One region of the Asanoa sp. NPDC049475 genome, then DNA from elsewhere that is predicted to be linked to it. Evidence: riboswitches for the same ligand, from Rfam matches in the RefSeq annotation. Region 1 holds a riboswitch; each other region holds the start of a gene.
The links. A riboswitch is a leader RNA that binds a small molecule or an ion and turns the genes downstream of it on or off. The one in region 1 is predicted to bind cobalamin.

Region 1 (9,564 bases):
TGCCGTCCGGTGGAACTCGTGCCCGGTGACCCGCGTGCCGATCGGCGCGAGCCAGCTCGGCGAGATGGCCACGGCGTCGCGATAGCCGAGGGTGAGCCGGCCGGTCATCGCGGCGTCGGTGGGCAGCACGCCGCACATCGGGGCGCCGTCGAGGCTGCGGGCCAGCCAGAGCAGGCCGGCGCACTCGGCCACGATCGGCGCACTTGCCGCGGCGAGGGCGGCCACGGCCGACCGCAGGGGTCCGTTGGCCGACAGCTCGGCCGCGTACACCTCGGGGAAGCCGCCGCCGACGACCAGGGCCGCCGTGCCGGGCGGCAGGGCCTCGTCGTGCAGCGGGTCGACCGCGACGACCTCGGCGCCGGCCGCCGTCAGCAGCTCGGTGGTCTCGGCGTAGCCGAAGCTGAACGCCGGGCCGCCGGCCACCGCCACCACCGGCCGGCGCGAGGTCGGGACGACAGGCGGCTCCCAGGGCGACACCGCGAGCGGCGGTGCGGTGGCGGCCGCGGCCGCCACCTCGTTGAGGTCCACACTGGACGCGATCAGATCGGCCAGCGCGGCCATGGCGGCGGTCGCCTCGGCGCGGCGCTCCACGACCGGCACCAGGCCGAGATGCCGCGACGGCGCGGCGACCGCGTCGGAGCGGCGCAGCACACCCAACACCGGCGTGCCGGTCTCCTCCACGGCCTCGCGCAGGATCGCCTCGTGCCGGTCGGAGCCCACCTTGTTGAGCACCACCCCGGCCAGCCGCAGCGTGGGGTCGAAGCTGCGGAAGCCGTGCACCAGCGCGGCCACCGACCGGCCGACCGCCGAACCGTCGACCACGAGCAGCACCGGCGCCCGCAACAGCTTGGCCACCTGCGCGGTCGAGCCGTGCTCGCCGGCGTGCGCGCGCCCGTCGTACAGCCCCATGACGCCCTCGACGACCGCGAGGTCGGCGCCGGCCGCGCCGTGGGCGAACAGCGGCGCGATCCGCTCCGTGCCGACCATGACCGGGTCGAGGTTGCGCCCCGGCCGGCCGCTGGCCAGCGCGTGGTATCCGGGATCGATGTAGTCCGGGCCGACCTTGAAGCCGGCGACGCTCCGGCCCCGGGCCGCGAACGCCGCCAGCAACCCGCCGGCGACGGTCGTCTTGCCGTGCCCGGATGCCGGTGCGGCCACCACGATCCGTGGGGTGGCTACCACTCGATGCCCTGCTGTCCCTTGCGGCCGGCGTCCATCGGGTGCTTGACCTTGGTCATCTCGGTGACCAGGTCCGCCGCGTCGACCAGCGCGGGCGCCGCGTCCCGGCCGGTGACCAGCACGTGCTGGTTGCCGGGCCGCCCGCGCAGCGTCGCCACGACCTCGTCGACGTCGACCCAACCCCACTTCATCGGGTACGTGAACTCGTCGAGCACGTAGAACCGGTAACGCTCCTCGGCCAGGTCGCGCTTGACCTGTGCCCAGCCCTCGGCCGCCTCCGCCGCGTGGTCGCGCTCGTCGCCCGGCCGGGCCAGCCACGACCAGCCCTCGCCCATCTTGTGCCAGGTCACGGGAGCGCCGCCGCCGGTGTTCACGTGGTGCTCCCCGAGCGCCTTGAGCGCGGTCTCCTCGCCGACCCGCCACTTGGGGCTCTTCACGAACTGGAAGACCACGATCGGCCAGCCCGCGTTCCAGGCCCGCAGCGCCATCCCGAAGGCGGCCGTCGACTTGCCCTTGCCGGTGCCCGTGTGCACGGCCAGCAACGGCTGCCTGCGGCGTTCGCGGGTGGTCAGGCCGTCATCGGGTACGCGCTCCACCTTGCCCTGTGGCATGGCGCTTCACACCGCCCTCAGGGTGGCCGCGGACAGCGCCGCGAGCGGAAGGTACTCGGCGTCCAGTGCGCCCGCCAGTGTGCGCGCCATGCCGAGCCGGACCGGGCCGCTCTCGCAGTCGACGACCACGCTCGGCACTCCGGCCAGCGCCGGTGCCACGGTGCGCGGGTCGGGGCCGCGCGTGTAGCGACCGTCGGTGACCACGACCAGCAGCGGTCGGCGAAGCGGGTCGCGGCGGCGTTCCCCGGCCAGCGTGCGGGCGGCGGCGGTGAGCCCGGCGGCGAGCGGCGTGCGTCCACCCGTGCGCAGGTCGGCCAGCCGCCGCACCCCCACCTCGTGGCTGGCCGTCGGGCGCAGCACCGTGGTGGCCTCGGTGTCGCGGAAGGTGATCATTCCCACCGTGTCCCGGCGCTGGTACGCGTCGCGCAGCAACGAGAGCACGGCGCTCTTGACGGCGGCCATCCGCGCGCGGGCGGCCATGGAGCCGGACGCGTCGACGACGAACAGCACGAGGTTCGCCTCACGTCCGATGTGGACAGCCTCGCGCAGGTGGGACTGACGGACCGCGATCCGCCCGCCGCGGTGGTCGCGGGCGGCGGCGAGCACGCTGTCCGGCAGGTGGACGGCGCCGATCCGGCCGCGCGGAGCCCGCGAGCCGGCGACCCGGCCGCGCGCCGCGTAGGCCGGCGACCGCCGTCCACTGTGGCCGTAGCGGCCACGCGAGCGGGCGGTCAGGGTCCGGGTCCGGTAGGCGGTGCCGACCGGCGCGGCGGCCGGCGGCGGGGGAGTGGCCTTGGGGCCGCCCGGCCGGTCCTCGGCATCGGGTGCGGCGGTCGCGTCGCCACCACCAGGGCCACCGTCGTCCGGCGGCGGATTGTCGGGACCGGGACCGTCGGCATTGCCCGGATCCTCGTCGGGATCCGAGGCGCCCGCCTGGTCCAGCGCGTCGTCCAGGGCCCGCTGGTCCGCGCCCGGCGGGTCGAACGGGTCGCGCCGCCGCCGGTGCGGCAGGGCCAACCGGGCCGCGTCGTCGATGTCGGAGTCGGCGACCATCGACCGTTCCCGCCAGGCGGCCAGCGCCACGGCGGTGCGCGCGATGACGATGTCGGCGCGCAGCCCGTCGACCCCGTACGCCAGGCAGATCCGGGCGATCCGGTCCAGCGCGGCGTCCGGCAGCGTCACCTTCGGCAGCCGCGCCCGCGCCGCGACGATCCGCTCGGCGGTGGTCGCGTCCTCGTCGGCGAACCGGGCCGCGAAGCCCTCGGGGTCGGCCTCGAAGGCCAGCCGCCGCCGAACCACCTCGGCCCGCTCACCGGGCGCGGTCGGCGCACCCACCTCGACCACCAGGCCGAACCGGTCGACGAGCTGCGGGCGCGGCTCACCCTCCTCGGGGTTCATCGTGCCGACCAGCAGGAACCGGGCGGCGTGCCGGAGCGAGACGCCGTCGCGCTCCACGAACGCCTGGCCCATCGCGGCGGCGTCGAGCAGCAGGTCGACCAGGTGGTCCGGGAGCAGGTTGACCTCGTCGACGTAGAGCGCTCCGCGGTGCGCGGCGGCCAGCAGTCCCGGCTCGTACGCCTTGGTGCCCTCGGTCAGGATCCGCTGCACGTCGAGCGTGCCGACGACCCGGTCCTCGGTGGCCCCGACTGGCAGCTCGACCAGGCGCGACCTGCGCACGGACGCGGTCACCCCGGTGTGCGGGCCGTCGGGGCACGACGGGTCGGGCGCGGCCGGATCACAGGCGAACCGGCAGCCGGGCACCACCGCGATGTCGGGCAGCAGTGCGGCCAGGGCACGCACCATCGTCGACTTCGCGGTGCCCTTCTCGCCGCGCACGAGCACCCCGCCGATGACCGGCGAGACGGCGTTGAGCAGCAGGGCCAGGCGCAGGTCGGCCAGGCCGACCACGGCGGAGAACGGGTACGCGGAACTCATGGCGCGCTCAATCCCTTCCGCGGGTGTCCACGCCCGCGATGGTTCTACGGCGAGCGGCCGAGTGTCCTGGCTCCCGGATCGACGCGTCCCCCTCGGCCTTCCAACCCGCAATGGGCCGTGACCATCAGGTGAGGGTTTGCTACCCGGTGACAGTGGCGGGACCGCCCCGGAATCGCACCGGGTTCCTCCGCACCGCTCGCCCAACATGCTGACCCACCGAACGGGCCCGCGTCAAAGGGAGGGGAATCACGCCCCTGCTGTGCTCCTCCAGGCGCCTGGTCCTACGGACGTCGCAACCCGGGTTCAAGACCCTTCGAGGTCACCTTCCGTCCGGAGGTACTCGGCGCGCAACGCGTCGATGGTCTCCGGGTCGGGCGCGGCCCAGAGACCCCGCTCCGCCGCCTCCAGCAGCCGCTCGGTGATGCCGCGCAGCGCCCACGGATTCGACTTGTCGAGGAACTCGCGCACGGACGGGTCGAGCACGTACGCGGCGGCGAGCTTCTCGTACATCCAGTCGTCGACCACGCCGGCCGTCGCGTCGTACCCGAAGAGGTAGTCGACCGTCGCCGCGAGCTCGAACGCGCCCTTGTAGCCGTGCCGGCGCATCGCCTCGATCCAGCGCGGGTTGACCACGCGTGCCCGGAACACCCGCTTGGTCTCCTCCGCCAGCGACCGGGTGCGCACGTGGTCAGGGCGGTGCGAGTCGCCGATGTACGCCGCCGGGTCGGTGCCCCGCAGGGACCGGACCATCGCCACCATGCCGCCGTGGTACTGGAAGTAGTCGTCGGAGTCGGCGATGTCGTGCTCGCGGGTGTCGACGTTCTTGGCTGCCACGGCCATCCGCCGGTAGACCGTCTCGAGGTCGCCGCGCGCCGCCCGCCCGTCCAGCCCGCGCCCGTAGGCGTAGCCGCCCCAGACCGCGTACACCTCGGCCAGGTCGCGGTCGTCACGCCAGTTCCGGGCATCGATCAAGGGCAACAGGCCGGCACCGTACGCGCCCGGCCTGGAACCGAAGATCCGGGTGGTGGCCCGCCGCCAGTCGCCGTGCTCCACCTGGTCGGCGAGGGCGTGCGCCCGCACGAAGTTGTCGGGCTCGTCGAGCTCGGCCACCGCGGCGATCGCGTCGTCGAGCAGGGCGATCACATGCGGGAAGGCGTCCCGGAAGAAGCCGGAGATGCGCACCGTCACGTCGACGCGAGGCCTCCGGAGCTCTTCGCGGGGCACGATCTCGAAGCCGTTGACCCGGCGCGACGCGTCGTCCCAGACCGGGCGCACGCCGATCAGCGCGAGCACCTCGGCGATGTCGTCGCCCTGGGTGCGCATCGCGCTGGTGCCCCACACGGTCAGCCCCACCAGCGCCGGCCAGGTCCCGGTGTCCTCCCGGTGCCGGGCCAGCAGCGAGTCGGCCAGTGCGCGGCCCACGTCCCACGCGTTGCGAGAGGGGATCGCCTTCGGGTCGACCGAGTAGAAGTTGCGGCCGGTCGGCAGCACGTTGACGAGGCCGCGGGTGGGTGAGCCGGACGGACCGGCCGCGACGTAACCGCCGTCGAGGGCGTGCGCCACGGCCGTGAGCTCGTCGGTGGTCGCCGCGAGCCGGGGCACCACCTCGGTGGCGCCGAACCGCAGCACGTCGACGACCCGGGCCGGGGCGCTGCCGAGGGTCGCGGTCGCGGCCTCCTCGACCTTCTCTGGTGCCCAGTCCGCCGCCTCCATGGCGAGCACGAGGCGGCGGGCGACGTCCTCGAGTTCGTCGCTCTCCAACGCGGTGTCGTCCAGGCCGAGATGGGCGCCGAGCGCCTCGCGCAGGCCGGGCAGCGCGCCACGGCGGCCACCCCAGACCTGGCGGGCACGCAGGATGGCCAGGACCATGTTGACCCGCGCCTCACCGGCCGGCGGCGCGCCCAGGATGTGCAGGCCGTCCCGGATCAGCGAGTCCTTGATCTCGCAGAGGTACCCGTCGACGTGCAGGACGAAGTCGTCGAAGTCGTCGTCACCGGGCTGCTCGTCCACGTGCAGGTCGTGGTGGAGCTCGGCGGCGTGGATCAGCGTCCAGATCTGCGCGCGCAACGTCGGCACCTTGGCCGGGTCGAGCGCGGCGACGGTCGCGTACTCGTCGAGCAGCTGTTCGAGCTTGGCCATGTCGCCGTACGTGTCGGCTCGCGCCATCGGCGGCACCAGGTGGTCGACGATCGTGGCGTGGCCGCGCCGCTTGGCCTGGGTGCCCTCGCCGGGGTCGTTGACGACGAACGGGTAGACCAACGGCAGGTCGGCAAGGACGGCGTCCGGCGCGCACTCGTTCGACAGTCCCAGCCCCTTGCCGGGCAGCCACTCCAGCGTGCCGTGCTTGCCGAGGTGGACGACGGCGTCCACATTGGAGTCCAGCCAGCGGTACGCGGCGAGGTAGTGGTGCGAGGGCGGCAGGTCCGGGTCGTGGTATATGGCGATCGGGTTCTCGCCGAAGCCACGCGGCGGCTGGATCATCAGCGTGACGTTGCCGTAGCGCAGCGCGGCCAGCACGATCTCGTCGTCGTCGACGTAGAGCTCACCGGGCGGCGTACCCCAATGCTCGGTCATCGCGTCCTTGAGGCTCTGCGGCACCCGCGCGAACCACTCGCGATAGGTGGCCCCCGGCACCCGGATCGGGGCCGCCGCGAGCTGTTCCTCGGTGAGCCACTCGACGTCGTGCCCGCCGGCCGCGATCAGCGTGTGGATCAGGGTGTCGCCGTCGGTCGGGACGTCCCCCACGTCGTAGCCGGCGTCCTTGAGCTTTGCCAGGAGGGCCACGGCCGATGCCGGGGTGTCGAGGCCGACCGCGTTGCCGACCCGGGAGTGCTTGGTCGGGTACGACGAGAGGACGATCGCCAGTCGCTTGTCCTGGTTGGGGATCGTGCGGAGCCGGGCGTGCCGGAGTGCGATCCCGGCCACCCGGGCGGCCCGCTCGGGGTCCGCGAGGTAGATCGGGACGCCGTCCGGGCCGGGCTCCTTGAACGAGAACGGCACGGTGATCAGTCGGCCGTCGAACTCGGGGATGGCCACCTGCATCGCGGCGTCCATCGGGGTCAGCGCCGCGTCGCTGCGGTCCCACGCCTCGCGGGTCGTGGTCAGGCACAGCCCCTGCAGCACCGGCACGTCGAGCGCGGCCAGGGCCTCCACCGACCAGGCCTCGTCGTCGCCGCCCGCGGACGCGTCCGCCGCGTTGGTGCCACCGGCCGCGAGCATCGTCACGATCAGCGCGTCGCAGCCCTCGAGCAGGTCGAACAGGCCGGTCTCGGCGGAGCGCAGGGAGGCCGCGTAGACGGGCATCGGTGTGCCACCGGCCTTCGCGACCTCCTCGGCGAGCGTGTCGACGAACGCGGTGTTGCCGGCCAGGGCGTGCGCCCGGTAGAAGACGATGCCGATCGTCGGGCCGTTCTGCTCCGCGACAGCGCCGTGGCGACCGTACGCCGGGAACTCGACCGGCGCCTCGAAGCCCTCGCCGGCCATCAGCAGCGTGTCCGCGAGGAAGCGGTGCAGCTGGAGCAGGTTCGCCGGCCCGCCGGCGACCAGGTAGCGCTGTGCGTCGGCGACCACCCCGGCCGGCACCGTGGACAGCGCGGTGAGCTCGGCGTCCGGCACGGCCTCGCCGCCGACGGCGACCACCGGCAGGCCCGCCGCGAGCACCGCGTCAAGCCCCTCGGGCCAGGTGCGGCGCCCGCCGAGCAGGCGCACCACGACACCGGCGGCGCCGTCGAGCAGTGCTGACAGGTCGTCGACGGTCAGCCGGGCGGGGTTCGCCACGCGCCAGTCCGCGTCGGCGGAGCTCGCGGCGAGGAGGTCGGTGTCGGCGGTCGAGAGCAGTACGAACGTCACGCGTCGGAGAGTAGTTCGCGCACCCACGCCGCGGCCGCTTCGGGTGTGTGGACGGTCGGCATCGCGGCGGCGCGCGGACGGTCGACCAGGATGACCGGGATGCCGCGCTCGCGGGCGGCGTCGAGCTTGGCCCGGGTGGCGTCGCCTCCGCTGTCCTTGGCCACCACGACGTCGATCGCGTGCGCTTCGAGCAGGTCACGCTCGTGGTCGAGGGTGAACGGCCCGCGGTCGAGCACGACGTGGACGTTGCCGGGCAGGTCGTCGCCGTCGGGTGGCTCGACGCAGCGCACGACGAGCAGCGGCAGCGCGGCGCAGGCGGGATGTGCGGTGAAGGTCGCTATGCGCTGCCGGCCGGTGGTGATCAGGGCGCGCCGGCCGGTCGCCGGCAGCAGGTCGGCGGCGCGGTCGAGGCTGTCGACCCGGAGCCACCGGTCACCCGGCTCCTGTATCCATCCTGGACGGACGAGACGCAGCCGGGGTACGCCGTGCGCCTCGGCCGCGTGCGCGCTGACGGTCGCGGCGAACGGGTGGGTGGCGTCGACGAGGATCGCGGGGCGGTGCGCCGCCAACCACGCGCGCAGGCCGGCGGCGCCACCGAAGCCGCCGCTGCGCGTCTCGCCGGCCGGCTTCCGTGGATCGGTGGTCCGTCCCGCGTACGAGGTGACGACCCGCAGACCCTGGTCGGTCAACAGCCCGGCGAGCTCCCGTGCCTCGGTGGTGCCGCCCAGGACGAGCACGGTCGCTTGCCGCATGCCGGGGAGTCTGCCATCCCGTTCTTGGCGCTCACGGTCATCGATGTTGCCAGAGCGGGGCGGGCGTGGTGAAATGGCTCATATCGCCGCGGCACGGGGGCAACCGTGCTGATCACGGCCAGCCTCGCCGGGCCACCTCCACGACCACTGGGCGCACGTGCGCCCGCACTGGCGACGAGGTGTTTGCAATCGTGAAGCTTTTCCGGAACCGCTTCGTATGGGTAGCGGTGGTCCTGCTGTCGGCGTCAGCCGGTGCGTTCGCCCTGGCCGGGTCCGACTCGGAAGCCGAACCGGCGGATCTGCCCGCCCAGATCCTGACCCGGATGCGCACGACGCTCGAACGGGCGGACCCGGGTCAGCACAACCACGCCGGACACCAGGCGGCCGCCGCGGCGTCGGAGGTGGTCTGCGGTGTCCACCTCTACGGTTTCGAACCCGCCGACGTCACCGCCCTCGCCGAGGTGCGCACGGTCTACGGGTTCCATCTCTGCGGGGTCGCCGAGCAGGGACGGCCCTGGGACGTGGCCGTCAAATTGGCCGGTCCGGTAATCATGGACATGTCCGCCGAGCCGCCCGGCATCCAGGTGGTCGAGGCGACCGCCGAGACGAGGTACATCGACCGTCTCAAGGAGATGTTCCCGGCCAGGTACGCGGACCTCGCGCAGAAGGAGGCGCTGGCCGGGCCGGAGATGGCCGACCTGCGCCGCCGGTACGACGACGCCGCCGGATTATGACATTCACGTTTATGGATGTATGGTAGCTGGAAGCGCTCCCATCCCGACCGTTGTCGAAGTACGGAGGATGAACAGTGCGTACTCACAAGTCCCTTCGGGCGGCCCTGGTGCTGTTGTGCACCGTGGTCGTCGGTCTCCTGCCGTGGGCCGGCCCGGCCCAGGCCCACGGCACGATCATCAACCCGCAGAGCCGCCAGTACCAGTGCTGGAAGACCTGGGGCAACCAGCACATGAACCCGGCCATGCAGACGCAGGACCCCATGTGTTGGGCGGCCTTCCAGGCCAACCCCGACACCATGTGGAACTGGATGAGCGCGTTGCGGGACGGCCTGGCCGGGCAGTTCCAGGCCCGCACCCCGGACGGTCAGTTGTGCAGCAACGGCCTGTCCCGGAACAACTCGCTGAACCAGGTCGGAGCCTGGAAGCGGACCAACGTCGGCCAGAGCTTCACGGCGCAGCTGTACGACCAGGCCAGCCACGGTGCTGACTACTTCCGCGTCTACG
Region 2 (9,564 bases), on a different contig from region 1:
CGGGTACGACGAGCGGCCCGTCGACGCCGTCCACGACTCGGACCTTGGCCCGGTAGAAGCGCGACAGGATCTCCTCGGTCAGCACCTCGCGCGGGGTGCCGGCGGCGACCACGAGGCCTTCGGCGAGCAGCACCAGCCGGTCCGCGTAGCCGCCCGCGATCGAGAGGTCGTGCATCGTCGCCAGCACCGTCAAGCCCTGGTCGCGGCGCAGGGTGTCGACGAGCTCCAGCACCTCCTGCTGGTGGCCGATGTCGAGCGCGCTGGTCGGCTCGTCGAGCAGCAGCAGCGACGGCTCCTGGGCCAGTGCCCGCGCCAGGAACACCCGCTGCCGCTCGCCGCCGGAGAGGGTGTCGAGCTCGCGGTCGGCGAACCCGGTCAGGTCCAAGCGATCCAGCAGCGCCGTCACCGCGGCCAGGTCAGCAGCGGACTCCCGGCCGAGCAGCGACACGAACGGCGTGCGGCCGAGCAGCACGTAGTCGAAGACCGACATCCCCGGGGGTACGACCGGCGACTGCGCGACGGTGGCCACGGTCCGGGCTCGAGCCCGGCGCCGCAGGCGTTCGATGGGCGTACCCATCAGGGAAACCGCGCCCCCGGCGGGCAGCAGGCCGCCGATCGCCCGCAGCAACGTCGACTTGCCCGCGCCGTTCGGCCCGATCACCGCGACCCATTCCCCCGCCGCGACGGTGAGGTCGACCCCACGCAGGATCGGCGCCCTGCCCAGGGTGACGTGCAGGTCGCGAACCGAGATGACGCTCATGTGATCACCCGCTTGGCGGTGCGCAGCACGAGCACGAAGAACGGCCCGCCGACGAAAGCGGTGACCACGCCGATGGGGATCTCGGCGGGTGCGGCGAAGGTGCGCCCGGCCAGGTCCGCGAGGGTCAGGAAGGCGGCGCCGAACAGCATCGACAGTGGCAGGATCGCCCGGTAGCTGCTGCCGGCCAGCATTCGCACGATGTGCGGCACGACGATGCCGACGAACCCGATCAGCCCGGACACCGAGACCGCCGCGGCCGTGCCGAGCGAAGCCGCCGCGATCAGGATGTAGCGCGACCGCTGCGGGTGCAGGCCGAGGCCGCTCGCCTCGTCGTCGCCGACCGAGAGCACGTCGAGCTCGCGGCGCAAGGCCAGCACCACGACAGTCGTGACCACCGCGTACGGCAGCAGCAGCCGCACCTCGTGCCAGCCGTTGGTGGCCAGCCGCCCGAGCAGCCACGAGTAGATCGCCCGGATGTCGTCGGCGTTGCGCTGCATCAGGTAGGTCTGCCCGGCCGCGAGGAACGCTGACACGGCGACACCGGCCAGGATCAGCGACGCCGGGGTGCGGTCCCGGCCGGCGACGCCGAGCAGATAGGTGAGCGCGACCGCGATCAGCGCACCGGCGAACGCCGCCAGCGGCACGCTGGGCGGCAGCGAGCCCAGGTCGGCGCCGCGCAGCGCGACCACGGCGGTGACCGCGAGTCCGGCGCCGGCCGCCGCGCCCAACAGGTACGGGTCGGCCAGCGGGTTGCGGAACGCGCCCTGGTAGCAGCCGCCGGCCAGCGACAGCATCGCGCCCACGAGCAGCGCGAGCACGACCCGGGGCAGCCGGAGCTGGAGCACGATCGCCGCGTCGCGCTCCGAAAGTCCGCTGTGGATGTCGACGCCCGGGATCAGGTCCAGCAGCTCGGCCGCGACCCCACCGGGCGGCAGCGAGACCGGGCCGAACGCCAACCCGGCGATGGCCGCGACGACCACGGCGACAACGCCGCCGAGCAGCCACGGCCACCGTACGCCGGGGAGTTTGCTGGTTTTCAGGCCGGCACCTTCGAGACGGCGTCGACGATCTGCCGGAGCAGGTCGACGGTGCGCGGTCCCCAGCGCGAGGCGATGTCGTCGTTGAGCCCGACGATCTGCCCGCTCTTCACCGCGGTGATGCCGGACCAGCCGGGCCGGGCCTTGACCGTGTCGGCGTTCTGCTGGCAGCACACCGTGTCGGCCAGGAAGATCAGGTCAGGGTCGGCCTTGACCAGCGACTCGGCCGAGAGCTGCGGGTAGCCGCCCTTGCTGCCGTCGGCGTCCGCCGGGTCCGCCACGTTCTCGAGGCCGAGCTGGGCGAACAGCGAGCCGACGAAGGTCTTGGAGGTCAGCGAGTAGAGCTCCGGCCCGAGCTCGTAGTAGTACGTCAGCTTGGTCGCGCGCTTCGGCACGTCAGCGACCAGCTTGTCGACGTCCTCGCGCATCCGCTTGGCGAGATCCTCGGCGGCCGGGCGGTTGCCGGTCAGCGCGCCGATGTCGGTGATCTGCTGGTACGTGTCGTCGAGCGTCTTGCCGGCCGGGGCCACGTACACCGGGATCTTGAGCTGGGTGAGCTGTGCGACCACGTTGTTCATGTCGTTGGAGAGCACGACCAGGTCGGGGTTCTGCTCGGCGATCGCCTCCGCGTTGGGCTGGAACGCCGACAGCTTCGACTTGGGCGCGTCGGCCGGGAAGTTCGACTGGTCGTCGACGGCCTTCACCTGCGGGCCGGCACCGATCGCGAAGAGCACCTCGGTCGCGGTCGGCGACAGCGCCACGATCTTGGTGGGCTTGGCGGCCACGGTGAGGTCGCCGACGGTGACGGGGAAGTCCGGGGTAGCGCTGACGTTCGTGTTCGGCGGGGTGCCGCCGTTCTCGGTGCCACCGCCGGACCCGCAGCCGGCGAGCGCGAGGGCCGCGCCGAGGGCGACGGCGACGAAACGGGCCGGATATCGCATCAGAGCCTCCTGTCGGTCGAGGTCTGGTGCTTCGCCGACAGGGGGTTCGCCCGGCCCGCGAGGCGCCCTTCCTCGAGAGCGCTGGTTCGCGACCTTGGCAGGCGACCTGGCTTGTCCCCCGGAAAAAGGGGCATCACAGTTGCGGGACAGCGCCGGGTTCACACCGGCTTCGCTGCGTGGGGTCGGGAGCACGGTAACGCACAGGTCACCATGGTCGGCAGGACTGTTACGCCGCCGTTAGTCGCGTCACCGGCGCCCCGCGCTCGAACGCGGGACGCCGGTGACGTCGATGCTCAGCTCTGGGTGATCCGGACGTCGTCGACGCCGGCCTCGACGAGCGAAGCGGTCGAGGCATCGGTCGCCTCGATCAGGATCCGGACCGACTGCCCGGCGTACGCGGACAGGTTGGCGTTCGCGACCGCCCACGCACCGTTGCGGTTGGCGGCCGCGCCGGCCTGCGTGAAGACGGCCGTCGTGCCGCCGTTGTGGACCACGCTGACCCGGAAGAAGTCAGCCGACGACGAGTTCGAGCCGTGCGCGAGGTACCACGACAGGCTCAGCGTCAGCGTGCCGCTGGCGGGCAGGGTGATCGCCGGCGAGCGGACGCTGGTCAGGCCGCCGTCGACGTCGAAGTCGCCCGCGGCGCTGCCGGCCGACGCGCCGGTGACCAGGTCGTTGCTGCCGCTGACGGTGGTGCCGAGCTGCTTGGCACCGCTCGAGGTGGTGGCCGCCGGGTCACCGCGCACCCACTGACCGCTGGTCGCGGTGTCGGTGCCGGACGGGTTGGTAGTCCAGCCAGTGGCCGTCTCGAAGGTGTCGGAGTAGACGGTCGTGCCGCCACCGCCGCCGCAGTACTGCGCCTCCTTGCCGATGATTCGGTACGGACAGTCCGCGGCCTCCAGCAACATGAGCACGGCTTCCCGGTTGCGGCTGGTCTGCGCCGGGATCACCTCGTCGGGCGGGTAGAAGCCGCCGCCGCTGGCCGACCCCGGGTACATCTCGAACGTGTAAGCCCAGATGTTGTGGGCCGCCCACATCCAGTCGATGCTCGTGCCGTCGGCGATGTAGAGGTCGGACGACTGCTCCGGTGTGTAGCCGTTGGTCGCCGCCATCTGCTGCCCGAGGGTCGCGAAGGTGTTGTACTGGTCCGCGGTCATGCCGGTCGCGGTGTTCGCGGTCGTGTAGCCGTACGGCCAGAGCACCAGCTGCGAGTACGTGTGGAAGTCGATGTTGGCCTTGATCTGCTGCTGGCCGCCTACGACCCGGCTGTTGACGAAGTCGCGCAGGCCTTGGGTCTCCGGGGCGCTGAACGCCGACGGGCCGCGGTAGGTCTCCGAGCTGGTCGTGCCGGACGAACCGCCGCAGCAACCCCACTGGTAGCTCCAGTTGCGGTTGAGGTCGGTGCCCACATTGGACGAGCCGGAGTTGGGCTGCCGGTTCTTGCGCCAACTGCGGTAGGAGCCGGTGGCGATGTCGTACTCGCTGCCGTCGGGGTTGACGGTCGGCACGATCCAGATCTCCCGGCTGTTGACGAGGTTGGTGATCCGGGAGTCCGAGCCGTAGTTGTCGGTGAACAGGTTGAGCAGGTAGATGGCCATCTCGACGGTCAGATGCTCACGCGCGTGCTGCTGGTGGTTGAACAGGATCTCCGGCTCGGCCTCGTCGAGGTTGACGTTGTCGGAGATCTTGATCAGCATCAGGTCGCGGCCCTCGTACGAGCTGCCGATCGACAGCTTGCGGGCGATCGACGGGTGGTCCGCGACGACCTGGTTGACCACTGCCGTCAGCTCGGCGTAGTCGTGGTAGTTGGAGTCCGCGGGCGGGAAAGCCAGCGTCGACGGCCCACCACTGGTCGCGGGTGCCGTCACCCGTTCCAGCTTGAAGCCGAGCCGCCCGATGGCCGCGGCCTCGGCGGCGGTGGCGGTGACGTTGAGTACGCCGTGCTCGACATAGTCGATGGCGGCACCGGTGCGGGCGACGGCGTTGCGCTCGGCCAGGGTCTTCGGGCCGAGAACGCGGTACTCGACCGACGGCGCGGCGGCGGCGCCGAGACCGCCGGGCGCCGGTTTCGCCGCGACCGGGTTCGCCGAGGCGACTAGCAGGCCGACGATCGCGGAGCTGACCAGTGCGGTCAGCGCGCGGCGCCGGCCCAGAGGGATGGCCATGCATGACCTCCATGGGGGTAGGTGGAGGAACGTTGGTCGAACCTCACCACCCGATTCATGGTCATATCAATATGGGTCTTTGTGCGTGACCATGCCAGGTCGATCATCCCGCCGGCAATGAATTCCAGCGCATCGCGGTCTGGTGAAACTTCCTTTCAGCAGCGATAGTGACAGCCATGAACGCATCAGCGCGGGCGGCCGTCGCGGTTTTCGGCGCGGTTGCCTTGATTGCCGGGTTCGCGGCACCGGCCGGCGCCGCCACCTCAGTGCCCGTCCATGACGAGCAGATCACGTACCAGGGCTGGTCGACCTATCGCGACTGGCGTACCGGCACGCACCAGGGCACCCTGGCCTTGCCGGGCATTCCCGGCGTTCCGGGTCTGCAGGGTGGCGTGACCATCCTGCGTCCACAGGGGACGACCGATTACACCGACCCGCACACCGGCGTGACCCGCAGCTGGAACTACGCCACCTGGACCTCGCCGAAGCGCGACGTCGGGTTCGACGCGAGCGAGCTCATCGCCTCGTGGAACGCCGAGACGCCGCGCGGCACCTGGATCCAGGTGGAGATGCAGGGCACGTACAACACCGGAAACCAGACCCCGTGGTACGTGATGGGCCGCTGGGCCTCCGGCGACGAGGACATCCGGCGCACCTCGGTGAACCGGCAGGGCGACCCGTACTCGACGATCTGGACCGACACGTTCTCCATCGACGACGTCGCCAACGGCGTGATGCTGCGCTCGTACCAGATGCGGCTGACCCTCTACAAGGCGCCGGGCCAGCTCGCCGCGCCGCGGGTGTGGGCGCTGGGCGCGATGTCCTCCTACGTGCCTGACCGGTTCACCGTGCCGCCGAGCGCCGGGCACATCGCCTGGGGCAAGGAACTGGCCGTGCCAGCCTACTCGCAGAACATCCACGAGGGGCACTATCCGGAGTACGACGGCGGCGGCGAGGCCTGGTGCTCGCCGACCTCGACCGAGATGGTCGTGGAGTACTGGGGCCGCAAGCCATCGGCCGAGGACACCGCGTGGGTCGACCCGACCTACCCGGACCCGTCGGTCAACCACGCGGCGCGGATGACCTACGACTACGCGTACGACGGTGCCGGCAACTGGCCGTTCAACACGGCGTACGCGGCGTCCTTCCGGGGGCTGGAAGGCAAGGTCACCCGGCTGCACTCACTGGACGAGGCCGAACGCTTCATCGCCGCCGGCATCCCGATCGTCACCTCGCAGTCGTTCCTGGCCAGCGAGCTCGACGGCGCCAACTACGGGACGTCCGGGCACCTGTTCGTGATCGTCGGCTTCACCAAGGACGGCGACGTCATCGTCAACGACCCGGCGAGCTCGTCGAACGACGTGGTCCGCAACGTCTACAAGCGCAGCCAGTTCGAGCAGATCTGGCTCCGCACGAAGCGGATCAACGCGAGCGGCGGCACCTCGGGCGGCACCGGCGGCATCGCCTACCTGATCAAGCCGTGGTGGAAGTCCTGGCCGACAGTGGCCGGCTCGACCAACTGGTAGCTACGAAGCGGTGGCCGGCGGCTCGTCGTCGCCGGCCAGCGCCGACCGCAGCTTGGCCTTGTCGGCGCGGCGCTTGTCGACCCGGTCCGCGAGCTGCTGCGCCATCTGGTCGCGCCAGGTGCGCAGGAAGAACCACGAGATCGTCGCCGATAACGCCAGGGCCAGGATCAACTTGAGGAACAGGCCCATCGGGATCGGCAGCAGCGCGGCGAAGATGACCACGAAGAGCCCGAGCCGGGCCAGCGTGTACTTGACGGTGGGGCTCACGACATCACGTCCTGCGGCTGCGCGCGGCGCTCGGCCAGCGACGGGGGCGCGTCGTACTCGCGCACGACGCTGTAGCGGGTGTCCCGCTCGACCGGCCGGAAGCCGGCGTCCCAGATCATGTCGAGCAGGTCTTCGCGGTGCATGGTGTTGGGCGTGCCGTACGAGTCGGCGTCGTGCGTGATCTTGTATTCGACCACCGAGCCGTCCAGGTCGTCGACGCCGAAGTTGAGCGAGAGCTGGGCGACCGAGAGGCCGTGCATCACCCAGAAGCACTTCACGTGCGGCACGTTGTCGAACATCAGGCGGGACACGGCGAACGTCTTGAGCGACTCGGCCGGCGACGCCATCGTGGTGCGCGCCTGGAGCTTGTTGCGGACCTTGCCGTCCTTCGAGTCGACGAAGTCGTGCTGGTAGCGCAGCGGGATGAAGACCGCGAAACCGCCGGTCTCGTCCTGCAGCTCACGCAGCCGCATCACGTGGTCGACGCGGTGCCGGGGCTCCTCGATGTGCCCGTACAGCATCGTGGCCGGGGTCTTCATGCCCTTGCTGTGTGCCAGCTTGTGGATCCGCGACCAGTCTTCCCAGTGGCACTCGTGGTCGACGATGTGCTGGCGGACCTCCCAGTCGAAGATCTCCGCACCGCCGCCGGTCAGTGACTCCAGGCCGGCGTCCATCAGCTCGTCGAGGATCGCGTCCGCCGACAGCCCGCTGATCTTCTCGAACCACTGCACCTCGGTCGCGGTGAAGCACTTGAGGTTGACGTTCGGCAGCGCGGCCTTCAGCTCGCGCAGCACCTTCGGGTAGTAGCGCCACGGCAGGGTCGGGTGCAGGCCGTTGACGATGTGCAGTTCGGTGAGCTGCTCGCTCTCCATCTCCTTGGCCTTGCGAACGGCCTCGTCGATGCGCATCGTGTACGCGTCCTTCTCGCCCGGCTTGCGCTGGAACGAGCAGTATGCGCAGCTGGCCGAACAGACGTTGGTCAGGTTGAGGTGCCGGTTGATGTTGAACATCACCCGGTCGCCGTTGAGCTCCGTGCGTTTGTGGTGTGCCAGCCGGCCGAGCCAGGCCAGGTCGTCGCACTCGTAGAGGTCCACACCGTCCTGCCGGGAAAGTCGGATGCCGGCGTAGACCTTTTCCTCGAGCTCGTGCTTACGTGCCTCGTCCATGCAGGCGAGCGTACGTGCCGCCGTCCGATGATCACTGATTGGCCACCACCGTTCATCGGTTCTCAGCGTCTCGTTACCGCTGCTGCCATCGACAGTGACCACAGTTTTGCGGTAGTAACGAGTGTGACGGGATACACCAGAGGGCTCCTCGCGTCTCAACCGGGACGTAATGTGCCGTCCGGTGTTCGGTCGTCACAACGCGACAACCGGGGAGGATCATGACGCGCCGGCAGCCCAACCGCCACGACGGCCCGGACATGCGGGTCATCAGACCAGTGGCGTGGGCCGCGTTGCTGACGGCGACCGCTGCGGCGGCCGCCGGTTTCGGCACACCCGCGCTGGCCGTCCCGCGGGCGGCCGATCCGCCCCTGCCCAACACCGTGCCCGACGCCGGTTCGCGCCCGGAGCCGCTCGGCACCATCCAGCTGCCCGGCCAGCCGCCGGCCACGAGCGTTCCGCAGCTGCCGTCCGTGGTCGCCAGTGGCCCGTTGGCCGCCCGGATCAACGCGAGCGCGACCGAGGTCGCCACGCTCGGCGAGCAGGTGCTCGCGCTGCAGCAGGAGCGTGACCTGGCGGCGGCCGACGTGTCGCTGGCCGATGCCAACCTGCGCCAGATGCGCGACCAGCTGGCCGCGGCCCAGCGCAACGCCGACAGCGCCGCCGCCGACGCGCTCAAGGCCGCGGCCGCGCTGCCTCCGGGCAGGTACGACCGTGACCTGCAGGATCTCGGCATGCTCCAGCGCATGCTGACGGGTCAGACGACGGGGCCGCACCCGGAGATCGCCGGCGACGAGGTCGAACGAGCACGGCTCGCCGAGCAGAACGCGACCGCCTATTACGCCGCGATGCAGACGAAACACCAGAAGCTGCTCAGCGACGTCAGCGCGCTCGAGAAGACCCGCAAGTCCAAGGAAGACGCGCTGCGCGCGCTCCGGGCCGACAACATCGAAGCGGTCGAGGCTTACGAGCGCCAGCAGGAGCGCGCCGAGCAGCGGATCGGCGCGCAGTACATCTCGGGCGAGAGCGTCGCCGGGATGAAGGCCAACAACAAGGCGATGGTCGCGGTCCGCTACGCGCTGGCCCAGCTCGGCGACCCCTATGTCTGGGCGGCCGAAGGCCCTGACTCGTTCGACTGCTCCGGCCTGATGTGGGCGGCTTACCGGGCGGCCGGTTTCCGCGATCTGCCCCGCGTGGCGCGCGACCAATACTTCTACAGCCGCAATCGCAGCGTGTCGCGGTCGGCGCTGCTGCCCGGCGACCTGATCTTCTTCGCTTCCGGGTCCAGCTGGCAGAGCGTGCACCACGTCGGCATGTACATCGGCGGCGGCAAGATGGTGCACGCGCCCACCACCGGCGACGTCGTGAAGGTGTCGACGGTCTGGTGGTCCCGGTTCTACGGCGCCACCCGGATCTTCCCGGCGCAGCAGGCCACCCCGCCGCCGACCACCCCGCCGGCCAAGCCGCCGGTCACGAAGCCGCCGACCAAGCCGCCGACGAAGCCGCCGACGAACCCGGGCGGGACGAAGCCTCCGGTCACGGCGCCTCCGACCAAGCCGCCGACGGAGCCGCCACCGACGACCGAGCCCCCGGAGGAGCCGACCGATCCGCCGGCCGAGGAGACGACTCCGCCGGAAGAGACGACACCACCCGCGCAGGACGAGAAGGACCCGACCACGCCTCCGGCCACACAGGAGGACGCGCC
Region 3 (9,564 bases), on a different contig from region 1:
ACGGGCCGCACGACCGCGCGGGCCCAGGCGGGGATCAGCGGCTCCCCCGCCGCCGCGTCGAGGAGCCGAACCTGGCTCAGCTCGTGTCGCGTGCCGGAACGGGTCAGCTCGACCTTCCCGGGTCCCTGCGCGTTCCGGAGCCATTGGACGTCGTCGCCGTAGAAAAGCGCGACGATCCAGCCCTCCGGCGTCGGGAAGGCCATGACCGGCGTCTGGTACGACCGTCCGGACCGTCGGCCGACATGGTGGACGACCGCGAGCGGCGGCACACGTCGCGCCATCGGCACGATGAATGGGTTGACCGTCCTACCCACGTTGCGGAACGAACGCGGCACCGGCACAGGAGCCTCCCCGACACGACGGCGGCTTTCCTGAAACGCTATCCCGGACGGCGCCCGCGGTCACGGAGGAATGACGAAGGCCGACCCGGCGGTCAGGCCTGCTCGGCCGCCGCGGCCAGGATCGCGGTGACGGTGGTCTGCGGGTGCGAGAGCATGGAGACGTGTGAGCCGGCTACCTCCGTGATCGTGGCTTTCGCGCGCTCGGCCATCCGGCGCTTGGTGTCCGGCGGGATGACGCGGTCCTCGGTGCCGACGACGGCCCAGCTCGGCTGGTTCAGCCAGGCCGGTGGGCCGGACGGGGTCGAGTTCGCGCTCAGCGTGATCGGGCGTTGGCCTTCGGCGATCAGCCAGCGGTCCGCTTCGGGCAGGTCCTGTGCGAAGGCGCCGTGCACCGTGTCGGGCTTCAGGAAGGCTTCCGCGTCGCCCTCCGGTGCTCCCGGGTAGCCGGCGATGTCGAGCACCGTGGTCGGGTCGGCGACGGCGAGCGCTGAGCCCGAGCCGCCGAGGATCTGGAAGACGGTCTCGCCCTCGTCGGGGATGAACGCGTCCACGTAGACCAGAGCGCGCACATTCTCGGTCACGGCGTTGGTGATGACGAACCCGCCGTACGAGTGGCCGACGAGCACGACCGGTCCGCTGGTGCGCTGGGCCAGGAACGACGAGACGTAGGCCGCGTCGACGGCGAGGCCGCGCAGCGGGTTCGGTGGTGCCAGGACGCGCAAGCCCTGCTCCCGCAACGCCGGCGCGACCGCGTTCCAGCTCGACGCGTCCGCCCACGCGCCGTGGACGAGGACGATGGTCGGTCGGGTCATGTCTGTCTCCCCTGTCGCGGTGTCACCTGCGGGGCGAACGTAGCGCCGCCGACTTGACGTTGACTGAACCGCGGCGGGCGCCCCGGGAAAGGGCGCCCGTGCGATCGATCAGAACTCGTCGTCGAAGGCGACCGTGCCCGTGACGCCGACCTGGTAGGCCGACACCCGGCGCTCGAAGAAGTTGGACAGCTCCTGCACGTCCTGCAACTCCATGAAGGCGAACGGGTTCTTGCTGCCGTACCGCGGCGCGATGCCGAGTACCGCGAGGCGGCGGTCGGCCACGTGCTCGAGGTACGCGCGCATGTCGGCCAGTGACAGGCCGCTGACGCCCTGCTCCAGCAGGTCCTCCGCGAACTGCACCTCGCAGTCCACCGCCTCCTCCAGCATCGCGGTGACCTGCTTCTCCAGGTCCTCGTCGAACAGGTCCGGCTCCTCCCGCCGCACCGTCTCGACGACGTCGAACGCGAACGCCATGTGCATCGACTCGTCGCGGAACACCCAGTTGGTGCCGCTGGCCAGCCCGTGGAGCACGCCGCGGGAGCGCAGGAAGTACACGTACGCGAAGGCGCCGTAGAAGAACAGGCCCTCGATGCAGGCCGCGAAGCAGATCAGGTTGAGCAGGAAGGCCCGGCGGTCGTCGCGGGTCCTCAGCTCGCGCAGCTCGAAGATCGAGTCGATCCACTTGAAGCAGAACTCCGCCTTGCGCCGGATCGACGGGATGTTCTCCACCGCGGCGAACGCCTCGAAGCGCTGCTGCTCGTCCGGCACGTACGTGTCGAGCAGGTTGAGATAGAACTGGACGTGCACGGCCTCCTCGAAGAGCTGGCGCGACAGGTAGAGCCGCCCTTCCGGCGAGTTGACGTGCTGGTAGAGGTTGAGGACCAGGTTGTTGGCGACGATCGTGTCGCCGGTCGCGAAGAACGCCACCAGCCGTGAGACGAGGTGCTGCTCAGCGGGCGACAGCTTGGCCAGGTCGGCGAGATCGGTGTGCAGGTCCACCTCCTCGACCGTCCAGGTGTTCTTGATCGCGTCCTTGAAGCGGTCGAAGAACGCCGGGTAGCGCATCGGCCGCAGGGTCAGGTCGAGTCCGGGGTTGAGCAGGGTCACTGGCACGCCTCGCAGCTTTCGGGGTTTTCGAGGGAGCAGGCCAATGCCTCGGCGTCGGGGAGGGCCACGACGGGAGCGATGGAGACCGTCGCCTGCTGGATCCGGGTCGCCGGTCGCGACCGCAGGTAGTACGTGGTCTTCAGCCCGGACTTCCAGGCGTAGAGGTACATCGAGGAGAGCTTGCCGATGGTCGGCGCGCTCAGGAACAGGTTCAAGGACTGGGACTGGTCGATGTACGGCGCCCGCGCCGCGGCCAGGTCGATCAGCGCCCGCTGCGGCAGCTCCCACGCGGTGCGGAACAGCTCGCGGACGTCGGCGGGCAGGCTGTCGATGCCCTGCACGGAGCCCTCGGACCGCTTGATCTGGTCGCGCACCTCCGGCGTCCAGCGGCCGAGCGCCTTGAGCTCGCGTACCAGATAGGTGTTGATCTGCAGGAACTCGCCGGACATGGTCTCGCGCTTGAACAGGTTGGAGACCTGCGGCTCGATGCACTCGTAGCAGCCGGCGATCGACGCGATGGTCGCCGTCGGGGCGATCGCGACCAGCAGCGAGTTGCGCAGTCCGGTGGCGGCGATCCGGGTCCGCAGCGCGTTCCAGCGCGCGGTCTGGGTGGGCGTGGCACCCCACAGGTCCGGGTGCAGGTCACCGTTCGCGGCGCGCGTCTCCGGGAACGCGGGGTGCGCCCCGAACCGCTCGGCCATGCCGGCGGACGTCTCGAGCGCGGTCAGGAGAATCTCCTCCTGTACGCGCGTCGACAGCTCGCGGGCCGCGTCCGAGTCGAACGGCAGCCGAAGCGCGAAGAACGCGTCCTGCAGGCCCATCAGCCCGAGCCCGACGGGCCGCCAGCGCGGGTTCGACGTTGCCGCCTGCGTCGACGGGTAGTAGTTGATGTCGATGACCCGGTCCAGGAACACCACGGCGGTACGCACGGTCGCGCGCAGCTTGTCCCAGTCGACGCCGTCCGCGCCGAGGTGCGCACCGAGGTTGATCGAGCCCAGGTTGCAGACCGCGGTCTCGTCGTCGGAGTTGACCTCGAGGATCTCGGTGCACAGGTTCGAGAGGTGGATGGTGTTGCCCGGCGCGCCGGTCTGGTTGGACAGCCTGTTCGACGGGTCCTTGAACGTCATCCAGCCGTTGCCGGTCTGCGCGAGGGTGCGCATCATCCGCCCGTACAGGTCGCGCGCCTTGACGGTCCTGACCGCCTTCTTCTCGGCGGCGCGGTACGCCTCGTCGAACGCCTCCCCGAACAGGTCGGGCAGCTCCGGCGCGTCGGACGGGTCGATCAGCGACCAGTCCTCGTCGGCCTCGACGCGGCGCATGAACTCGTCGGGGATCCAGTTGGCCAGGTTGAGGTTGTGCGTACGCCGCGAGTCCTCGCCGGTGTTGTCGCGGAGCTCCAGGAACTCCTCGACGTCGGGGTGCCACGGCTCGAGGTAGACGCAGGCCGCGCCCTTGCGGCGGCCGCCCTGGTTGACGGCGGCGACACCCGCGTCGAGGGTCTTGAGGAACGGCACGATGCCGTTGGACCTGCCGTTGGTGCCCCGGATGAGCGCGCCCCGGCCGCGGATCCGCGACCACGAGATGCCGATGCCGCCGGAGAACTTCGACAGCTTCGCGACCTGGTGGTAGCGCTCGTAGATCGAGTCGAGCTCGTCACGCGGCGAGTCGACCAGGAAGCAGCTCGACATCTGGGTGTGCCGGGTGCCGGAGTTGAAGAGGGTGGGCGAGCTGGGTAGGTAGGCGAGGCTGGACATGAGCCGGTAGAAGGCGATGGCCTCGGCCGGGTTGGTCGACAGTCCACATGCGACGCGCAGGAGCCAGTACTGCGGTGTCTCGACCACGAGCCGGGTCTGCGGGTGGCGCAGCAGGTAGCGGTCGGCCACCGTGCGCAGGCCGAAGTACTCGAAGCGCCGGTCACCGTCGGGGTCGACGGCGTCGTCGAGCTTGCGGGCGTTGCGGGCCACGAAGGCCGCGGTCTCGTCACCGATCAGGCCCAGGTCGTACGCGTAACGGATCGACTGGCTGAAGCTCGCGACACCCTGGCCGCGGACCTCCTTGTCGACGTAGGCCGCCAACAGACGTGCGGCCAGGCGCGAGTACTGCGGCTCTTCACCGATCAGCTCGGCCGCGGTCTGGATCGACAGCTTGTCGAGCTCGGCGGTGGTGGCACCGTCGTACAAGCCGCTGATCGTCTTGGTCGCGACCCGCAGCGGGTCGACCTCGTCGAGGTCACCTACCCACAGCTCGACCGCCCGGACAATCTTGTTGACGTCGACCGCCTCGAGGTCGCCGTTGCGCTTGCGTACCCGCATCGCGTGCCGCCGCTGCTCCGGCACGGCGGCAGGTGCCTTCTCCTGGGTGACCGTCATGTCCCCCTCCTCACGACCTCGGCGGACGCGCAGGGGGACGCCACCGGCCCCGTGCGAACTCCGGGCCCGGTGCAGGCGTCGGCCGTCCCACGCGGCCTTCGACCGCCACACGCCGGGCGGCGTGCGGCGCGCTGGCAGGTCTTCGGACTCGTGGGCGCTGGTGCACGCTCCTACTGGCCGTCGCTTCCCAGGCCGAGGCCCAGTGCTTCGTTGACGGCGGTCGTTCCCACTCACCGCTGCGGGGCAGTCCCGGGTTCGCACCGGGTTCCCTGTTGCCTCGACCCTCCGCTAAGGACGGCCGAACCAGCTGCGATCAACACCATATATGGGTGCCGGGCCGAAACACCAACACCAGATGGTGTGCCGGCGTGTCGCGTGATGTGTGTCGCTCAACCGGCCGTCAAGGTCGAGGACAGCTCGCCGAGGTACGGAATCCACCGAAAGCCGGGGCTAAAAGGCACGAAGCGGCGGCCGCGCAGGTCCGCGAGGACCGCCTCGGCGAGCACCAGGCCTGACAAGGTGGGGTCGCCGGTCGCGAGCTCGTCGGCCCAGTCTTGTCGCAGCTCCGCCAGGTCGATTTGCCACTCCGGATCCCATCCGACCTTGGCCGCCTGGTAGCCGGAGAACGTGGCGAGCAGGTCATAGAGGGCGCGGCCGAGGGTGGTGAGCTCGGCGGCCGAGAGCCGCACCGGCTCGTGCCCGCGATCCAGCACGACGCCCCAGCCCACACCAACGGGCAGGACGCTCAGCTCCAGGTAGGAACCGCCGTCGCTGCCGGCGGTCGATGCGAGGAGCGGTTCGTGCAGCCGGATGGTGCGCTCCCCGACGGGGATGGCCGCGGCAGAGCGGGCCAGGTCGCAGGCCGCACGCGCCGCATCGCCTTCGGAGCCGAAGTTCACCACCAGCTCGAACGCGATCGCCACGCGTACGACGATATGGCGCTAAGATGATCAACGACAGCGCCTAGGGTTCCGGTGTCCGTTGCGGCACGCCTGGTCCGAGCGGCGCCACCGTGCCCCACCCGACCGGGCGCGGTCATCTAAAGGGACAAAAGCCTTGAGGATCCCCGTCCGGTGCGCCCGCACCGGAGTGAGGTGGTCCCGCGCGTGCTCGTCCATGTCCTGCTCTTCGCGCTCGCCCTCGTGGCCGGCGTCCTCGGCGGTGTTGTCGGCACCGGGTCCTCGATGATCCTGCTGCCACCGCTGGTCATCTGCTACGGCCCGCGGGTCGCCGTGCCCGTCATGGCCGTGGCCGCGGTCATGGGCAACGTCGGCCGCGTGGCCGCCTGGTGGGGCCGGATCGAGTGGCCGCCCGTGGTCGCGTACGCGTTGCCCGGCATTCCCGCCGCCGTGCTCGGCGCGCAGACCCTGCTGACCGTCCCACCGCGACTGATGGACGCGTGCCTCGCCGCGTTCTTCGTCGCAATGGTGCCGCTGCGTCGGGTCGCGGTGCGGGCGCGCGTGCGCCTGTGGCACCTGGCGGTCGCCGGCGCGGTCGTGGGGTTTCTGACCGGCCTGGTCCTGTCCACCGGGCCGCTGAGCGTCCCGATCTTCACCGCGTACGGGCTGACCGGTGGCGCCTTCCTCGGCTCCGAGGCGGCCAGCGCCCTGCTGCTCTACGCCGGCAAGCTCGCGACGTTCCAGGGCGCCGGGGCACTCGGGGCCGATGTTCTCGCCCGCGGTCTCGTCATCGGCACCGCCCTGCTCGCCGGGTCGTTCGTCGCGCGGCGGATTCTGCGGGACGTGAGCCCGCGACGGTTCGCGGTGCTCGTCGACGTCGTGCTCGTCGCCGCCGCGGTCGGGATGGGCGTCAGCGCGCTTCGGTGAGTGCGGGTATGCGGATATCACGATACCGCCATAAATTGACGGAAATCACTCTCAGGTCTCTTGTGCCGTCCGTACGCCCTCACCTAGCTTCCTTCCTGTAATGAATCTCGTTTTCAACAAGGAAGGTGGCGCCGCTCATGCGTCATGAACGCGCGGCTCTCCTCGGTGCCGCCCTGCTGTCGGTCGCTGTGCTTGGGGTGGGGTGCGGCTCGTCGTCGGACCAAGCGACCGCGGCCCCGGCCGGCGTGTCCGTCGTCGCCTCCACCAACGTCTACGGCGACATCGCCAAGCAGATCGCCGGCGACAAGGCCACCATCACCTCGATCATCAGCGACCCGTCGGCGGACCCGCACTCGTACGAGGCCAACACCCGCACCCAGCTCGACCTCTCCAAGGCCGACGTCGTCATCGAGAACGGCGGCGGCTACGACGACTTCGTCGACACGATGCTCGAGTCGGCCGGCAGCGACGCGACGGTGCTCAACGCCGTCACCATCTCCGGCCGGACCGCCACCGGGGGCGAAGAGCTCAACGAGCACGTCTGGTACGACCTGCCGAGCATGAGCAAGCTCGCCGACCAGCTGGTCACCGCGCTGTCGAAGGCCGACCCGGGCAACGCCACGACCTTCAGCGACAACGCGACCGCGTTCAAGCAGAAGCTCGCGGGGATGGAGCAGCGGTCGGCGGCGATCCGGGACGCGCACGGCGGCGCCGGCGTGGCCATCACCGAGCCCGTGCCGCTCTACCTGCTCGAAGCGTGCGGACTTGCCAACAAGACGCCCGAGGAGTTCAGCGAGGCGATCGAGGAGGGCACCGACGTCCCGGCCGCCGTGCTCCAGGAGACCCTCGACCTGTTCGCCGGCAAGCAGGTCCAGCTGCTCGCCTACAACGAGCAGACCTCCGGCCCCGAGACCGAGAAGGTGCTGGCGGCCGCGAAGGACCACCGGGTCGACGTGGTCCCGGTGACCGAGACGCTGCCGGCCGGCAAGGACTACCTGACCTGGATGACCGGCAACCTGTCCGCCATCGAGACCGCGCTGCGCTGATGCTGGAGCTCGTCGACGCCGGTCTCGCCTACGGGTCGCGGCACCTGTGGTCCGGGCTCTCGCTGCGGGTCTCCCCCGGCGAGTTCGTCGCGGTCCTGGGCGCCAACGGCTCCGGCAAGACGAGCCTGGTGCGCGCGATCCTCGGGCTCCAGCCGCTGTCGGAAGGCACGGTTCGGGTGACCGACGGCATCGGGTACGTGCCGCAGCAGCGCCGGATCCTCCCCCTGACGCCGCTGCGCGCCCGCGACGTGGTCGGCCAAGGTCTCGACGGACACCGTTGGGGCTTTGGCCGGTCCGCCGGGCGGGCCGCCCGGATCGCCGCCGCCCTGGAGGCGGTCGACGCGGCCGAGCTCGCGGACCGGCCGGTCGGTCTGCTGTCGGGCGGGGAGCAGCAGCGGGTACGCGTCGCGCAGGCGCTCGTCGCCGGCCCGCGACTGTTGCTCTGTGACGAGCCGCTGCTCTCGCTCGACCTGCGCAGCCAGCGCACCGTCACGGCCCTGGTCGACCGGCGCCGCCGGGAGGCCGGCACCGCGGTGCTGTTCGTGACGCACGAGATCAACCCGGTGCTGCCCTATGTGGACCGCGTGCTCTACCTTGCCGGCGGCCGGTTCCGGGTCGGCACGGTCGACGAGGTGTTCACGTCGCAGACCCTGTCCGACCTGTACGGCGTGCCGGTCGAGGTCGTCACCGTCAAGGACCGGATCCTGGTCGCCGGCATCCCGCAGGCGCACCATGAGTGAGATCTTCAACTTCGCCGACTACGGGCAGCTGCTGGCGCTCGTGCACAACTCGATCGCCGCCGGCGCCGTGCTGGGCCTGGTCGGTGGCCTGATCAGCGTGTTCGTGATGATGCGCGACATGCCGTTCGCCGTGCACAGCATCAGCGAGCTGTCGTTCGCCGGGGCGTCCGGCGCGCTGCTGTTCGGCGCCAACGTGGTGCTGGGCTCGCTGACCGGATCGATCCTGGCGGCGCTGGTGATCGGGCTGCTGGGCAGCCGGGCGCGCGACCGCAACTCGGCCATCGGCGTGCTGATGCCGTTCGGGCTCGGCCTGGGTGTGCTGTTCCTGGCTCTCTACAAGGGACGGTCGGCGAACAAGTTCGGGTTGCTGACGGGCCAGATCGTCGCGGTCGACACGCCGCAGCTGTCGTGGCTGCTGGTCACCTCGGCCGTGGTGCTGATCGGCCTCGTGGTGGTGTGGCGGCCGCTGGCGTTCGCGAGCACGGATCCGGAACAGGCCGCGGCGCGCGGCGTACCCGTGGCTGCCCTGTCGTCGGTCTTCATGGTGTTGCTGGGCCTGACGGTCGCGATGTCGGTGCAGATCGTCGGCGCGCTGCTGGTGCTCAGCGTCGTCTGCACCCCGGCCGCCGCCGCGATGCGGGTCACCGCGTCCCCGGTGCTGGTCACGGCGCTCAGCGTGGTGTTCGCGGTGGGCTCGGTGGTCGGCGGGATCCTGCTCGCGCTGGGCAGCACGATCCCGATCAGCCCGTACGTCACGACGATCTCGTTCCTGATCTACGTGGCCTGTCGCATCATCGGCGCCCGCCGCACCGTGGCCCGGGAAGCCTGAGCTGGACTAGAGGACCACCATCACCGGGACGCCCACGACCACCGCGCCGGCGATGTAGGTCGTCGCGCGCGCGTTGACCAGCGGGCCTATCAGCTTGTGGTCCCGGCAGAAGGGGGACCAGCAGGAGCGCGGCTCGCCGAGGCCCAGCACCGTCGACCTCAGGTCGGTCGGGAACACGGACCAGCCGTCAAGCACCGTCCGCAGCATCGGCGCGACGTCCTCCGGCTCACGTGCCTTCGGCAAGAACCCGTCGGCGCCCGCGGCAGAGCCGCCAGAGCCTGATCGTGCCCGTCCTGCCCCGGCATCGCGACGACCAGCCGCGGCTGCGCGTCCCGGATCGCGACGATCGCCCGGATGGTGCCCGGCGCCGCCAGATGCGAATCGACCAGGGCGAGGTCGGGAGCGCAGCGGATTCTCACGTTGCGGTTCTTCGGCAACCACAGCCAGATCGAGATCGCGGCGAGACCGGACTGTCGCAGATGCACGTCTCCCGG

Region 2: it holds a riboswitch for cobalamin, as region 1 does, so the genes downstream of both, AB0J88_RS14805 (ABC transporter substrate-binding protein) here and AB0J88_RS17825 (VWA domain-containing protein) in region 1, are expected to answer to the same signal.
Region 3: it holds a riboswitch for cobalamin, as region 1 does, so the genes downstream of both, AB0J88_RS07790 (ribonucleoside-diphosphate reductase subunit alpha) here and AB0J88_RS17825 (VWA domain-containing protein) in region 1, are expected to answer to the same signal.

The regions. Positions count from the first base shown of each region.
Region 1 covers NZ_JBFAPY010000004.1:485,578-495,141, reverse strand. Annotated here, with positions in the region: gene AB0J88_RS17835 (cobyrinate a,c-diamide synthase) at 1-1,182, opposite strand, end outside; gene cobO (cob(I)yrinic acid a,c-diamide adenosyltransferase) at 1,176-1,790, opposite strand; gene AB0J88_RS17825 (VWA domain-containing protein) at 1,797-3,725, opposite strand; cobalamin riboswitch at 3,763-3,937, opposite strand; gene cobN (cobaltochelatase subunit CobN) at 4,029-7,574, opposite strand; gene AB0J88_RS17815 (cobalt-precorrin-6A reductase) at 7,571-8,326, opposite strand; gene AB0J88_RS17810 (hypothetical protein) at 8,518-9,060, shown strand; gene AB0J88_RS17805 (lytic polysaccharide monooxygenase) at 9,135-9,564, shown strand, end outside.
Region 2 covers NZ_JBFAPY010000003.1:774,697-784,260, forward strand. Annotated here, with positions in the region: gene AB0J88_RS14795 (ABC transporter ATP-binding protein) at 1-760, opposite strand, end outside; gene AB0J88_RS14800 (iron ABC transporter permease) at 757-1,800, opposite strand; gene AB0J88_RS14805 (ABC transporter substrate-binding protein) at 1,797-2,738, opposite strand; cobalamin riboswitch at 2,817-2,966, opposite strand; gene AB0J88_RS14810 (M14 family zinc carboxypeptidase) at 3,032-4,903, opposite strand; gene AB0J88_RS14815 (C39 family peptidase) at 5,080-6,429, shown strand; gene AB0J88_RS14820 (DUF4229 domain-containing protein) at 6,430-6,696, opposite strand; gene mqnE (aminofutalosine synthase MqnE) at 6,693-7,862, opposite strand; gene AB0J88_RS14830 (NlpC/P60 family protein) at 8,081-9,564, shown strand, end outside.
Region 3 covers NZ_JBFAPY010000002.1:341,471-351,034, reverse strand. Annotated here, with positions in the region: gene AB0J88_RS07805 (nitroreductase family deazaflavin-dependent oxidoreductase) at 1-281, opposite strand, end outside; gene AB0J88_RS07800 (alpha/beta hydrolase) at 434-1,153, opposite strand; gene AB0J88_RS07795 (ribonucleotide-diphosphate reductase subunit beta) at 1,262-2,266, opposite strand; gene AB0J88_RS07790 (ribonucleoside-diphosphate reductase subunit alpha) at 2,257-4,629, opposite strand; cobalamin riboswitch at 4,745-4,952, opposite strand; gene AB0J88_RS07785 (hypothetical protein) at 5,019-5,552, opposite strand; gene AB0J88_RS07780 (sulfite exporter TauE/SafE family protein) at 5,736-6,455, shown strand; gene AB0J88_RS07775 (zinc ABC transporter substrate-binding protein) at 6,593-7,501, shown strand; gene AB0J88_RS07770 (ATP-binding cassette domain-containing protein) at 7,501-8,241, shown strand; gene AB0J88_RS07765 (metal ABC transporter permease) at 8,234-9,070, shown strand; gene AB0J88_RS07760 (hypothetical protein) at 9,077-9,313, opposite strand; gene AB0J88_RS07755 (STAS domain-containing protein) at 9,550-9,564, shown strand, end outside.